DNA from 4 places in the Halomonas sp. RT37 genome. Region 2 is predicted to be linked to each of the others. Evidence: predicted binding sites of a transcription regulator. Region 2 holds the regulator's gene; each other region holds the start of a gene.

Region 1 (3,740 bases), 2.1 Mb from region 2:
CGGCCGGCGACACGGCGCTTCGAGACGTGTCGCCTTGCGCTGCGGGCGCGCCAGTGACCCGGGCTGTCGCCGGCGCCAGCCCCAGGTGTTCGACCTCGATGCGTACGCTACGGCGGCGAGCATCGGGCGTCCCGAGCACGTCCACCGAGGCCAATGCCAGCAGCGAGGCACGTGCCAGCAGTGACTCCAGCTCACGTACGTTGCCGGGCCAGTGCCAGGCCGCCAGCGACACCCGCGCGGCCTCGCTCAGGCGCAGGTTGCCGACGCCGAGACGCACCCGGTTCTGCTCCAGGAAGTGTCCGACCAGCAACGCCAGGTCCTCGGGACGCTGGCGCAGCGGGGGTACCTCCAGCGGAAAGGCGCTGAGCCGGTGATAGAGATCCTCGCGAAAGCGCCCCTGGGCGACCTCCAGGGCAAGATCACGGTTGGTCACCGCGACCACTCGAACGTCGACATGCTGGAGCCGATCGCTGCCCAATGGCTGGACCTCGCCTTCCTGCAGCACCCGCAACAGCTTCGGCTGCAGCTCCAGCGGCAGCTCCCCCACCTCGTCCAGCACCAGGGTGCCGCCGTCGGCCATCTGGAAGTGCCCGCGATGGTCGCTGGTTGCCCCGGAAAACGCCCCGCGCCGATGGCCGAACAGGGCGCTCTCGATCAACGAGGCAGGAAGTGCGGCGCAGTTCACCACCACCAGTGGCCCGTCGGCACGTCGCGAGCCGTGATGGAGGGCATGGGCGATGCGTTCCTTGCCGACGCCGGTCTCGCCCAGCACCAGCACGCTCATGTCGGTGGCGGCGACCAGCTCCACCGAGGCCATCAGCTTGCGCATGGCGCCACTGCGCCAGCCGGTCAGCCGACGCGGCAACTGGCCGTGGTCATCGCGCTGCAGGGCGAGCTGCAGGCGGGCGCCGTCCAGACGCCGGGACAGCCGCAGGCAGGTGCCCAGCAACTCGGCCGCCGCCAGCAGGCCCTGGTCATCCAGCTCGGCCAGCGCCCCCGGAGTCAGGGCGTCCAGGGTGACCATGCCGATCAGCTCATCACCGTCGCGCAACGCCACCCCCAGGCAGTCATGGACAGGGCTGAGACCGTCATCCAGCAGCCCGTCGTAGGGATCAGGAAGGGGCGAGTCCGCGGCAAAGCGGCAGACCCCCGGCGCCTCGGCGATGGCGGCAAGGCGAGGATGCTCGGCCAAGGCGAAGGTCCTGCCGGCCACGCCCTCGGGCAGGCCGATGGTGGCCACCGGCCTGAGACCGGAGCCCTGCGCCACCAGCAGCGCGCTGGCATCCGCCGCGGTGGGGGCCACCAGTGATTCGAGCACGCCCTGCCAGGCCTCGGCGAGCTCGGGACCCTGCTCATCGCCCAGGCGCTGCAGCAGGGCACGCAGGCGTCGTAGAAAGCTGACCACCTAGAATGTCCTTTTGACTATCAATAGTGTCAAAACGATAGCACTTGTAGTGTCAGATCGACATGCAACCTCGATTTCATTCGCAAGAGGTACCACTGTCCTGGGCGAATACCGGGACAGAATCGGGTCGCAAACGTGGCCGGGAACCGGGCCAGAAAAAAAGGAGCCGGGTAGCGTGACCAGCGCTCTCGACAAGCGCCCTGTGGATCCACACTGCCCGCTCATTACCTACTCTGGATCACCCGCACTGTGGCAAGTTGGCGCACCTTAAGCGAAGCGGCATATCGCTTGCTCCATACAGGGTACAGAAAGGCGACGAGCGATACGCCCCGACCCCGTGGAAGCACCGCAGGTGTCGAGGCATATCAACCGATGCTCTGTTCACAAGCTGTAGAGAAAAAGTAGGCCCAAACGAGCCAGGCCTCCGACACGGTGAATGTTTTTTGCCACAGTGGGAGCGCGCTGCGCCATATCCCTGACAGGAGACGCCATGACCACCGCTGCCCAAGACGCCATCATCGATGCCACCGCCCCTCTGGTCGCCGAACACCTCGACGCCATCACCGCCCGTTTCTATCCGCTGATGTTCGAGCGCTACCCGGAGGTCAAGGCGGTGTTCAACCAGGCCCACCAGGCCGACGGTGGCCAGCCGAAGGCGCTGGCGCGAGGGATGCTGGCCTATGTCGGCCTGCGCCGCCAGCCCCAGGAAGTCATCGACTCGATGCAGACGGTGATCAGCAAGCACGTCTCGCTGGGCATCCAGCCCGAGCAGTACCCCATCGTCGGTGAATGCCTGATGGCCGCCATCGGCGAGGTGCTGGGCGAGGTGGTGACGCCGGAGATCGCCGACGCCTGGGCGGCCCTGTACAACGACCTGGCCGCGCTGCTGATCGCCGCCGAAGCCGAGCGCTACCAGGCCTTCGCCGAGCGCCCCGGCGGCTGGCGTGGACTGCGCGAGTTCCGTGTCGCCCAGATCCAGCGCGAGTGCGAGGTGATTCGCTCCTTCACCCTGGAGCCGGTCGACGGCCAGCCGGTGGCCGACGCCGAGCCCGGCCAGTACATCGGCCTGCGCCTGGCGGTGGACGAGGCAATCGTGCATCGCCACTACAGCCTCTCCGGCAGCCCCAACGGCCGTAGCTATCGCATCTCGGTGAAACAGGAGCCGGGCGGTCTGGTCAGCAACTTCCTGCACCAGCAGATGCGCGTCGGCGACACCCTGGAACTGCTGCCCCCCGCCGGTGAGCTGACCCTGGACGATGGCGATGCGCCGGTGATGCTGATCAGCGGCGGTGTCGGCCAGACACCGATGCTGCCGCTGGCGCGCCAGGCCCTGGCCCAGGGACGCCGGGTCTGCTACGTCCACGCTGCCCGGAATATCGACCACCACGCCTTCCGTGGCGAGGTCGAGGCCCTTGCCAGAGACTATCCACAACTGCTGACCCGGGTCTGCGCCTACGAGGAAGGCGACGGCGGCGACATCAAGGGCCGCCTCGAGCGTGAGCTGCTGGCCCGCCTGCTGCCCGGCGGCGACGCCCAGTGCTACTTCGTCGGCCCGCCGCCCTTCATGAGCGCCATCGACAGCCATCTGGCAGAACTGGGTATCCCCGAGCAGCGCCGTCACTACGAGCACTTCGGTCCCTCGCGTCCGCTCGACCATAGCAAGAGCGTCGCCTGAGCCGCAGCTGGCTATCTTGTTCGACGTGTCTGCGCTGCGCCGCCGTCATGAAAACTTCGGTCCCTCGCGTCCGCTCAGCAACACCAGTAGCGTCGCCTGACAAGCACGTCTGACCGACCGTCGCGTTCCACTCAGCCCACCACGACAAGGCCGCGCCCGAGGGCGCGGCCTTGTCGTGTCTTGCGGCGGTCGCTCACTGGCCAGGACATCAGGCGTGCTGTCGCGCCTCAGGCTTTCTCACCACCATGAAGTAGTAGAACACCCCGGTCAGCGCCAGGAAGAACAGGCTGTCGGGACTGGTGAGGAAGATCAGCGGGTTGCCGTCGGACAGCGACAGCGAGCGTCGGCAGTATTCCTCCAGGCTCGGGCCGAGCACGAAACCGAGCAGCAGGCAGGCCACCGGATAGCCCTGACGCCGCAGCAGGAAGGCGAGCACCCCGAACACCAGCGCCAGTCCCATCTGGAAGATCGAGTAGGTAGCCACGTAGCAGCCGACCAGCGCGATCACCGCGATGCTGGCGTAGAGCACATCGCGGCGGATCGAGACGATGCGCACGAACCAGGGTCCCAGCACGTAGAGCGTCAGCGGCACCATCACCAGGGCCGCCACCAGCAGCGCCATGAACATCGGTGCCACCAGCGCAAGCTGGCTGTCGAGGA
Region 2 (3,740 bases):
GGCAAGGCCGCGATCAGGAGGGAGTGTCGTCCCCTGGCGCCTGTTGGCGGATGGCTTCCTGCAGGCGCTCGTGAAGCTCGCGCTGGGAGCTGGCGTGGCGCAGACGGTGACGTGTGTCGGCGTCGTTCATGACGCCAGCGACCTGGCCGAGCAGGGCAAGATGGGCGTCGTCGGCCTCTTCCGGCACCAGCAGCACGAACACCAGATCGACGGGCTCACCATCGATGGCATCGAAGTCGACAGGTTCCGCGAGTTTGAGGAAGCCGGAGATGGGCGCCTTGCAGTGGGGGTTGCGGGCATGGGGAATGGCGACGCCATTGCCGATGCCGGTACTGCCCAGGCGCTCACGTCCGATCAGCCGACTGAAGACCTCCTGGCTGTCCAGGCTCGGGGTGTTCTGCGCAATGAAGGTGCTGAAAAACTCCAGCACCCTCTTCTTGCTGCCTCCCGGGACATCGAACAATGTGCGCTCGGGAGGGAGAATGGCTTCCAATGTCATGAGAGTCAGCGAATTCCGGCGCCTTGGGCGCGGGCTTGGGATTTTTCCTTGTGCTTGACCAGCTGGCGGTCCAGCTTGTCGGCAAGGGCGTCGATAGCAGCATACATGTCGCCGTCCTGCGCTTCGGCATGCAGGTCGGCACCGGCGGCGTGAAGGGTGCAGGCGGCCAGCTGGCGTTCCTTTTCCACCGAGAGGGTCACCTGGACGTTGGTGATGTTGTCGTAGTGGCGCTCCACACGGGTGAGCTTCTCTTGTACGTAGTCACGCAGGGGATCGGTCAATTCGACGTGGTGGCCGGTGATGTTGACTTGCATGACAGGCTCCTTGCTCTTTCGGGTGGTGGCTTGATTGTAACCCTTTTTCCGATCCTGCAAACCCCCTCGACGCTACGCAGAAAGACGCAGATGTCATGCGAAATTTCAAGTGCTTGCGCTTTCCCGATAACTAGGCTAGCGACGCCGCAGCGCAAGGCCTCAGCGCAGTCGCTTGCGCTCGCTGGAAGACGGAATATTCATGGCTTCCCGGTACTTTGCCACGGTGCGTCTGGCGACATTGACGCCGTCTTCCGCCAGCAATTCCACCAGTTTGCTGTCCGACAGAGGTTTGCGGGCAGGTTCCTTTTGAATCAACGATTTGATCATGGCGCGGATGGCGGTACTGGAATGGGCGTCGCCATCCTGGCCGACCTGGCTCGAGAAAAAATACTTCAACTCGAACACGCCGCGAGGCGTGTGCACGAACTTCTGGGTGGTCACGCGGGAGATGGTGGACTCGTGCATCTCCACCTTGTCTGCGATATCGGCCAGCACCAACGGTTTCATGGCCGCTTCTCCCTGCTCGAGGAAGTCGATCTGACGCACCATGATTTCCCGGCCGACCTTCAGCAAGGTGTCGTTGCGGCTGGACAGACTCTTGATCAGCCAGCGCGCCTCCTGCAGGTGGTCCTTGAGGAACTGGTTGTCCTGGCTCTTGTCCGCGCGCCGAATCAGCGCAGCGTAGTCGGGCTGGATGCGCAGTCGGGGCATTGCATCCGGGTTGAGTTCAACGCGCCAGCCCTCTTCGGTGTGGCGTACCACCAGGTCGGGTATGACGTAGTCGTTATCGCTGTCACCGAACTGGCTGCCGGGACGTGGGTCGAGGCTCCGGATCAGCTCGATGACGCTGTCGAGTTGGTCGTCATCGAGTCCTAGTCGGCGCTTCAGCAGACGTCGGTCGCCGCTGGCCAGCGCCTCGAGAAACTGTCTTACCAGTCGTCCGGCCTGGGGCAGCAGGACGGTATCGCGAGGCAGGCTATCCAGTTGCAGCATCAGACACTCGCGCAGGTCGCGGGCGAACACTCCGGTCGGTTCGAACTGTTGCAGCCGAACCAGCACCGCCTCCACCTCTGCGAGGGGAGGGGGGCGACGACCGTCTTGCTCGAGCCCCTGGGCAATGTCATCCAGTGTCTGCTCGAGATAGCCGTCGGCGTTGACCGCGTCGAGCAGGCTCTCGGCGATCAGGCGCTCCTGGTCGCTGACGTCGAGCATCGCCAGTTGCCAGCTCAGGTGGCTGTGCAGTGACTGGGAGCTTGCCTGGCGCTCGAAATCCGGCGCCTCGCCACTGCCGGCGGGGGTGGTGCCCAGGTCCTGGTAGGTGTCGGACCAGTCGCTGTCCACACTGAGTTCCGAGGGAATCTGATCCGCCCAGTCATCTTCCACGGCTTCCCTGGTCTGCTGTTCGCCGAACTCGTCCTCGAGTTCGAGCATGGGGTTGGCCTCCAGCGCCTGCTGGACCTCCTGGCGCAGGTCCAGGGTCGAAAGCTGCAGCAGGCCGATCGCCTGTTGCAGTTGCGGGGTCATGGTCAGCTGGGTACCGATGCGCAGCTGCAGTGACGCCTTGAGGGCCATGGGTCGGGATCCACCAGTGTTGTCGAAAGGCTTTACCCTAACGACGAGTCATCAGACATGCAAGCATCTTGCCAAGTTGGTGTTTTTTGACCTGTGGGAGGGAGTGTAAAGGTCGATGTGGAACAACTTGGTAGGGGGGAGGTGCTTCTTTCGAGGGAGGCCCTGTGTGCAAGGTGAGGCCGACCCTTTCGGGGCCGGCGGTTGAATGCTGATGCTGGCAAGTGTTGCGGCCGCTTGATGCGACTGCGACTGCGGCTGTCGGGCGGCCCTGCGGTCTAGAGGCGGAAGTTCTCGCCCAGGTAGACCTCCTTGACGCGCTGGTTGGCGAGGATGGACTCGGCGCTGCCCTCGGCGATGATCTGGCCGTCGCCGACGATGTAGGCACGATCGCAGATATCGAGGGTCTCGCGCACGTTGTGATCGGTGATCAGGACGCCGATATCGCGGGCCTTGAGTTGACGAATGATGGACTTGATCTCGCCCACCGAGATCGGGTCGACCCCGGCGAAGGGTTCATCGAGCAGGATAAAGGCCGGCTCGGTGGCCAGGGCGCGAGCGATCTCGACCCGGCGCCGCTCCCCGCCGGACAGGCTCATGCCGGGGTTGTCACGAATATGGCTGACGTGGAAATCCTCGAGGAGTTGCTCGAGACGTGCTTCTCGGCCCTCGCGGTCGAGGTCCTTGCGGGTCTCGAGGATCGCCATGATGTTGTCGGCCACCGACAGCTTGCGAAAGATCGAAGCCTCCTGAGGCAGGTAGCCGATACCGGCCAGCGCGCGCTGGTGCATGGCCGCGCGGCTCAGGTCCCGATCATCGATGCTGATGCTGCCGGCGTCGGCTCTGACCAGGCCGACGATCATGTAGAAGGAGGTGGTCTTGCCGGCCCCGTTGGGGCCCAGCAGACCGACGATGCTGCCCTGCTCGATCGACAGGCTGATGTCCTGGACGACGCGACGCTTCTTGTAGCTCTTGGCCAGATGGCGAGCGTGGAGAGTCTTCATCAGTTTCCTTGGCTTTCCGGCTCGAGGGTCATGCGAATGCGCTGCTCGCCCTGGACGCCCTGGGCGCTGGAGCGGGCCTGGACCACGCGGCGATCGAGGAAGTACTCCAGATAGGCACCGTCGAAGGTGTCATTGGCCTTGTGCAGCTCAGCCTGGTCGATCAGCTCCATGCGGCGTTCGGCCACGTGGTAGATCACCTTGCGGCCCCAGCCCTTGACCACCGGTTCTTCCGGGGATGGCTTCTGCTCGAGGTAGGCGCGGGAGCCGGTCGCGGTCGCCAGTGACAGTTGTCCCTGGTCGTTGCGCTGGATCTCGACGCGTTCGCCGGTGAGGATCATGCTGCCTTGCACAATG
Region 3 (3,740 bases), 2.3 Mb from region 2:
GGGGCCATCGCGGCGAGAACTCCAACGGTGCAGCTGGCGGGCGAAAGCGGTCTTGCCCACCCCGGACTCGCCCAGCATCAAGACCGTGGCGTCGGTGGGCGCGACCCGCTTGAGCAGCAGCGCCACCTCGCGCATCAGCTGGCTTTTCACCTCCAGGTCATCGAGCTCGGCCTCGAGTGCTTCGCTGTCGCTCTCCAGCGCATGGCCCCGGCGCAAGTGCTCGCTGAAGCGGCGCTGCAACAGCGCGTACTCCTGCTGCAGCAGCTGCAGATCGGTCAAGTCCATGGAGCGGCTGACCACCGCCACCAGCCGCTCACCCTCGAATACCGGATGGGCCTGGGCGATGACCCTGCGTCCGGTGCCGGTGCGCTGGACCAGCTGGGCCGGCCGCCCGCTGCGAATGACTTCCAGGCTGACCGACGGGGTCAGCACGCCATCGGCCTCGAGCCGCTGCACGCTGGTGGCGCAGAGCTCTTCGCAGGACATGCCGTAGACCGCCGCCGCCCCGGGGCTGACGTCGCGGATACGACCATCCGGCGCGACGATGAAGAAGTGGTCGTGGGCGGTGTCGATGATGGTCTTGAGAATCTTGGTGTCGTCGTCGCTCATCCAGCGATCCATAAATGCATCATTGATTCAGAAGTGTATCACGATGCGTCGGGATCGCGATTCACTTCTGGATCACGTCTATCACCACAGCAGACCTTCCCTTGGAATCCCTGCACCTCTATTACATCTTTAGTATAAATGCTTAAAAGATGGCACGACGTCTGCATCACCCATAACAACCGTCAGGCCCAGGGCCGCGACCGTCCCCATCCACGATGCCAGGAGTTCCCTGTGAGCGACTTCAATCAACCTCTCGGCGGCAACGAGATGCCGCGCTTCGGTGGCCCTGCCACCATGATGCGTCTGCCCACCCAGACCAGCGCCGAGGGTCTGGACGCCGCCTTTATCGGCATTCCCATGGACATCGGCACCTCCAACCGCCCGGGCACCCGACTGGGGCCGCGCCAGATCCGCGACGAATCGCGCATGCTGCGCCCCTACAATATGGCCACCCGTGCTGCACCCTTCGACAGCCTGCAGGTGGCGGACATCGGCGACGTGCCGATCAACACCTTCAACCTGCCGAAGAACCTGGACATCATCAGCCGCTTCTACGACGACGTCCTGTCCCACGACTGCGTGCCGCTGACCCTGGGCGGTGACCACACCCTTACCTGGCCGATCCTGCGCGCCATCGCCAAGAAGCATGGCCCGGTCGGGCTGATCCATATCGACGCCCACGCCGACGTCAACGAGCACATGTTCGGTGAAGAGGTGGCCCACGGCTGCCCGTTCCGCCGTGCCCAGGAAGAAGGGCTGCTGGACGCCAACCGGGTCGTCCAGATCGGCCTGCGCGGCACCGGCTACGCCGCCGAGGACTTCGACTGGTGTCGCCAGCAGGGCTTCCGCGTGGTCCAGGCCGAACAGTGCTGGCACAAGTCTCTCGAGCCGCTGATGGCCGAGGTGCGCGAGCAGATGGGCGATGGCCCGGTGTACATCTCGTTCGACATCGATGGCCTGGACCCGTCGGTGGCGCCCGGCACCGGCACGGTGGAAATGGGCGGCCTGACCTCGGCCCAGGGCCTGGAGATCGTGCGCGGCGCCCAGGGGCTCAATATCGTCGGCGGCGACCTGGTCGAAGTCTCCCCGCCCTACGACCCCAGCGGCAACACCGCCCTGATGGGCGCCACCCTGCTCTATGAAATGCTGTGCGTGCTCCCCGGAGTCGCGCGCCGCGACTGAATCCTCACAGGGCCAGGGAGTGGCCCTGGCGACAGCCAACGAGGCGCCCGCGTCAGGGCGCCGACCATTACAACAGCAAAGAGTGATCGCCCATGTCCTCCCACCTGCATTCTGCCGACAAGATCACGACCGACGGGGGCAAGCTAAGCACCCATGGTCTGATCAAGTTCCTCGTCCCGTCGTTGATCGGCATCCTGCTGTTCCTGGTGCCCTTCTCGGTCGGTGACACCATCAACATCGGCATGGGTCTGGCCGCCGACTGGCTCAAGGCCACCCTCGGCGACGCCCTGCCCGCCATCGCCACCGTAGTGCTCACCCTGTCCATCGTGCTGACCCTGGTGGTCAAGCTGACCAAACCAGGCTGGGCCCGCCAGGGCGCGATGAAGGAGCTGTTCGACATCGCCCCGCTGTGGGTGGTGATGCGCGCCCTCGGCGCCGCCTTCGCGCTGATGACCTACTTCCAGGTCGGCCCGGAGATGGTCACCGCCTCCTTCACCGGCGGGGTGATGCTCAATGACCTGGCGCCGGTGCTGCTGACCTTCTTCTTCTTCGCCGCCATCCTGCTGCCCTTCCTGGTGGACTTCGGCTTCATGGAGTTCATCGGCTCCATGGTGCGCACGCCCTTTCGCAAGATCTTCGGGCTGCCCGGGCGCAGCGCCATCGACGCCACCGCCTCCTGGATGGGCTCCGGCACCGTCGGCGTACTGATCACCACCCAGCAGTACGAGCAGGGCTTCTACAACGCCCGCGAGGCCTCGGCCATCGCCACCAACTTCTCGATCGTGTCGATCGCCTTCGCCCTGCTGGTGACCAGCTTCATCGGCATCAACCACCTGTTCGTGCCGTTCTACCTGACCGTGGTGGTCGCCGGCCTGGTCGCCGCTGTCATCGTGCCGCGCCTGCCGCCGCTGTCACGCAAGGCCAACACCTACTACGAGCCGGTGGGCTGCCAGATCCAGGAAGAAAACACCGGCAACCAGAGCCTGTTGCGCTACAGCCTGGGCATCGCCGTGGCCCGCGCCGAGACCGCCCCGGGCCCGCTCAAGCTCGCCCGCCTGGCACTGTTCAACGTCGCCGACATCTTCTTCGGGCTGCTGCCGCTGGTCATCGCCATCGGTACCGTGGCGCTGGTACTGGCCGAGTTCACTCCGCTGTTCACCTGGCTGTCCATGCCGATGGTGCCGGTGCTCGAGTGGATGGGTCTGCCCGAGGCCGAGGCCGCCGCGCCGGCGACCCTGGTGGGTTTCGCCGACATGTTCCTGCCGGCGGTACTGGCCAGCGATATCGAGAGCGAACTGACCCGCTTCGTCATCGCCTGTCTGTCACTGACCCAGTTGATCTACATGTCAGAGATCGGCGCCCTGCTGCTGAAGTCACGGATCCCGCTCAAGCTGTGGGAACTGGTGGTGATCTTCCTGCTGCGCACCGCCATCACTCTGCCCATCATCGTGGTCATGGCCCACTGGCTGGTGGGTTGATCGGGAGGCCGACATGACAGACCCAAACGATGCTCACGCCGCCGGCAAGGCGGCCTTCACCCGCATCGACCAAAGCACGGCAGAAGACTGGGCGGTGATCGCCGCCCACGACGCCGACTACCTGGCCGGCCTCGCCGACAGCGTACTGGATACCCTCGCCCGGCTGGGCGAGGGCCACCAGCCCTACCAGATCACCCGGCTGGAGCACTGTCTGCAGAGCGCGACCCGGGCCGAGCGTGCCGGCGCCGACGAAGAGATGATCGTCGCCGCCCTGGTCCACGACATCGGCGACGAACTGGCGCTTTTCGATCACGCCGCCTTCGCTGCCTCGATCCTGCGCCCCTTCGTCAGCGAGAAGACCCACTGGATCGTCCAGCATCACGACGTCTTCCAGGGTCACTATTACTGGGACAAGGTCGGCGGCGACAAGGACGCCCGCGAGCGGTTCCGCGGCCACCCCTGGTTCGACGA
Region 4 (3,740 bases), 1.3 Mb from region 2:
CCCCGGCGCCCAGGGGGAATAGCCCAGGCCGAAGCCGGTGGCAATCCAGATCAACAGGTCCTGCATGGAATCTCTCCTGGAAGACGGTGGGCAGGGCAAGGCCGGGCAGAGCCTGCGCAATATAAAGGACAGCGAATCAGCCGGCTATCGGCGCTGCCGGGTGATCGCCAGGGCTGGCGGAGGTCGGGCAGGTGGCCGCGACTTCCCCGGCGGGAACAACGTCCACTTCCACCTCGAGGCGCTGGCGCCCACCACCGGTCACCACGCCCTTGAGCGGCGCCACGTCCTCGTAGTCGCGGCCCCAGCCAAGCAACAGGTGTCGTTCGCCGGCGCGCACACCGTTGGTGGGGTCGAAGTCGAGCCAGCCCCAGCCGGGTATCAGTACGGAGAACCAGGCGTGGGAGGCGTCGGCGCCCATCAGTCGAGGCTGTCCTGGAGGCGGTCGAGTCTCGAGATAGCCGCTGACGTAGCGCGCGGCCAGACCCACCGAGCGCAGGGTGGCGATGGCCAGGTGAGCGAAGTCCTGACACACCCCACGGCGATGCTGGAGCACCTGGGACGGTGTCGTCTCCATGTCGCTGAACTCGCTGTCGTAGCGGAATTCCTCATGGATGCGACGGTTCAATCGCTCCACGCAGTCCACCAGATCGCCACCAGCGGGAAAACAGTCTTCGGCCCAGGCGGCGAGCAGCGGGCGGCGCTCGATATAGGCGGAGTTTTCAAGAAACGGCTGTGCTTCGCGGAAACCTGGCTGGTGGCGGTCTGCCAACAGCTCTCGACACCGCTCCCAGCTAATGATGGCCTGCGGCGGTGTGGCGCGAGGCGAGGTCATGACCTGCGCCTCCAGCGTGACCTCGAGCTGGGTATGGGGGGTGTCGACCGCGAACAGCGCGATATGGTTGCCGAAGGCGTCCTGTCGGCTCTGGCGTAGCGACTCGCCCGGCGAGATCGACAATTGCGCCCAGGCAACCTGCTGGTAGGCCATCTCACGGGGCATCAGGCAGGCCTCGTTCTCGCTGAGTGTCACGATCTCGCTGTAGTGGTAGCGCGTGGTGTGGCGAAGTCGATAGATCATCTGCCGGATCCCGCCGTGCCACCCCTGACAAGGCTGGCCAGACGGCACCGCCTGGCGCCGCTGTCTTGAGCAGGGCAGGACAGCGGTGCGCACGAGCCAGGGAGTGCGGAACGAGAAGAGGCAGGCATGGGAAGCGAGGAGGCTCCTGGGTGTCGGCGAATGTTGCAGAAGGTGACGATATCCCCCCCGAACCGTGGCGACAAGATGTACCCGACTCCTGCCTTTCTCTCAAGCCCGAAAGGTGGGCGTCGTCAGCAGCAGGTGCCATCGACCGGCTTCTGCAAGGGCTGCCGAGGGCTACCGCCCGCGCTTGCCGGGGGGCGCCATGATTGCACCAGATCGGTGCTCGCTGCCTCTTCTTGCTGGTTCGTGGGGCACTTTCGGCAGGAGCAAGTGGTCGCTTTTTGTCCAAATTGCTCAATTGCGCCAGCCCATTCGGCGAGAAGGCTCGGCGCTGCGGCCTATTCTCGGCGGTCTGGTACAGGGCTTGCTATACAGCAAGGAGGGACCCGGTACGGTCGAAGGCGGGGGTGCCATCGTCGTGGTCGGGTCGCCGGATGCCGAAAACAATCGAGGGTGTGCCGATGAGCCATGTGGATTGGCAGCAGTACGACTGCGCAGGGTTCTATGACGAACTGGTGGCGACGCCCGGGATGCCGCGGGAGGCGGCCAAGATGCTGTGTGACGTGCTCGCGGGCTTTGCCCCTGACGAGTTGGAAGAGCGCAAGAACGCAGCAGAGATCGCCATTCGCACCATGGGGATCACCTTCACGGTGTATTCCGAGGGCAGCATGATCGACCGCGCCTGGCCTTTCGACATCGTGCCTCGCATCATCCCCGCCGACGAGTGGCGACGCACCGAGGCAGGCCTCAAGCAGCGGGTCGAGGCGCTCAACCTGTTCATCGACGACCTGTACCACGACCAGAAGGTCGTCAAGGATGGCGTGCTGCCGGCGGCGGTGCTCGAGCAATCCGTCAACTTTCGCCCCCAGTGTGTAGGGATCGATCCGCCCCACGGGGTCTGGGCGCATATCTGCGGCTCCGATCTGGTGCGTGGTGGCGACGGCACCGTCTACGTACTGGAGGACAACCTGCGGATACCGTCCGGGGTGTCCTACATGCTCGAGAATCGCAACGTGACCAAGCGCGTGCTGCCGGAGCTGTTTGCCTCGGGCAAGATTCATCCGGTGGACGACTATGTGCCCCAGCTTTACGACATGCTGGCGGGCATGTCGCCACGCCATTGGGACGATCCCCAGGTGGTGGTGCTGACCCCGGGTATCTACAACTCGGCCTACTACGAGCACGCCTACCTGGCCCAGCAAATGGGTGTGCAACTGGTCCAGGGCCCGGATCTGCTGGTCGATGACGACGACGTGGTCTACATGCGCACCGTCCAGGGGCTGACCCGTGTGGACGTGATCTACCGCCGCGTCGACGACGCCTTCCTCGACCCGGAGGCGTTTCGCAAGGACTCGGTGCTGGGCGTGCCCGGATTGATGCGGGCCTGGCGCAGCGGCAAGGTGGCGCTGGCCAACGCCCCGGGGGCCGGTGTCGCCGATGACAAGGTGGTCTACGCCTTCGTGCCGAAACTGATCAAGTACTACCTGGATCAGGAGGCACTGCTGCCCAATGTGCCGAGCTACCTGTGCATGCTCGAGGAAGACCGCCGCTATGTGCTGGAGCACCTGCATGAACTGGTGGTAAAGCCCGCCAACGAGTCCGGCGGCTACGGCATGCTGATGGGCCCCCAGGCCTCCCAGGCCGAGCGTGATGCCTTCGCCAGGCTGATCCAGGAGAACCCACGCAACTACATGGCTCAGCCCATGCTGAACCTGTCCACCACCCCCACGCTGTTCGATGGCCGGCCCGAGCCGCGCCACGTCGATTTGCGCCCCTTCATCCTGTCGGGCCAGGACGGCGCCTACGTCACCACCGGTGGATTGACCCGTGTGGCCCTGGTCAAGGGCTCGCTGGTGGTCAACTCGTCCCAAGGGGGCGGCAGCAAGGACACCTGGATCGTCGAGACGGGGGAGGACTGAGACCATGCTGATGCTTTCCAGAGTCGCCGAAAACCTGTACTGGATGGCCCGCTACATCGAGCGTGCCGAAGATACCGCCCGCCTGATCAACGTCTCCAGTCACCTGATGCTCGACATGCCCTACCGCCAACCGCTGGGATGGGCGGCGATGGTCGATATCACCGGGGGCGCCGAGGTGTTCGAGACCCTCTACGACGAGCCCAACGATCGCAACGTGGTGCAGTTCCTGTGTGCCGACCGACGCTACTCCGGCTCGATCCTGTCCGCCCTGGCCCAGGCCCGCGAGAATCTGCGCACCACGCGGGACGTGGTACCGCGGGAGGTATGGGAAGAAATCAACCAGCTCTACATGACCGCCAGTGCCCACGCCGATGCGGGCCTCGGCCCGGGACGCCGAGAGCGCTTTCTGAAGCTGGTGATTCGCGGCTGTCAGACGTTGATCGGGTTGATCGAGGGCACCCTCAGCTACGGTGGGTCACGGACCTTCATGATGCTCGGGCGCCAGCTCGAACGGGCCGACATGATCACCCGCATCATCGATGTGCGCTCGGCCAACCTGCTGCAGCGTGACAGCGACGAGATTCGTCCGTTCGAGCACCTGCAGTGGATGAGCGTGCTCAAGT

What was found. The regulator sigma-54, encoded in region 2, starts transcription at its own class of promoters, with help from an activator protein. The targets are predictions, from matches to a motif close to TGGCACNNNNNTTGCTNT.
Region 1: a site for sigma-54 is predicted at 1,683-1,700, ahead of hmpA (NO-inducible flavohemoprotein). Genes of this name have one in related genera too.
Region 3: a site for sigma-54 is predicted at 760-777, ahead of speB (agmatinase). Genes of this name have one in related genera too.
Region 4: a site for sigma-54 is predicted at 1,552-1,569, ahead of NFG58_RS01840 (circularly permuted type 2 ATP-grasp protein). Genes of this name have one in related genera too.

Annotation. Positions count from the first base shown of each region.
Region 1 covers NZ_CP098827.1:4,569,901-4,573,640, forward strand. The annotation lists gene norR (nitric oxide reductase transcriptional regulator NorR) at 1-1,405, opposite strand, end outside; gene hmpA (NO-inducible flavohemoprotein) at 1,896-3,080, shown strand; gene NFG58_RS19975 (tripartite tricarboxylate transporter permease) at 3,289-3,740, opposite strand, start outside.
Region 2 covers NZ_CP098827.1:1,719,858-1,723,597, forward strand. The annotation lists gene ptsN (PTS IIA-like nitrogen regulatory protein PtsN) at 14-499, opposite strand; gene raiA (ribosome-associated translation inhibitor RaiA) at 505-813, opposite strand; gene NFG58_RS07460 (RNA polymerase factor sigma-54) at 973-2,385, opposite strand; gene lptB (LPS export ABC transporter ATP-binding protein) at 2,661-3,386, opposite strand; gene lptA (lipopolysaccharide transport periplasmic protein LptA) at 3,386-3,740, opposite strand, start outside.
Region 3 covers NZ_CP098827.1:4,302,376-4,306,115, forward strand. The annotation lists gene NFG58_RS18645 (sigma 54-interacting transcriptional regulator) at 1-609, opposite strand, end outside; gene speB (agmatinase) at 841-1,791, shown strand; gene NFG58_RS18655 (YjiH family protein) at 1,884-3,269, shown strand; gene NFG58_RS18660 (HD domain-containing protein) at 3,283-3,740, shown strand, end outside.
Region 4 covers NZ_CP098827.1:401,265-405,004, forward strand. The annotation lists gene NFG58_RS01830 (phosphatidylglycerophosphatase A) at 1-66, opposite strand, end outside; gene NFG58_RS01835 (transglutaminase family protein) at 137-1,075, opposite strand; gene NFG58_RS01840 (circularly permuted type 2 ATP-grasp protein) at 1,660-3,117, shown strand; gene NFG58_RS01845 (alpha-E domain-containing protein) at 3,122-3,740, shown strand, end outside.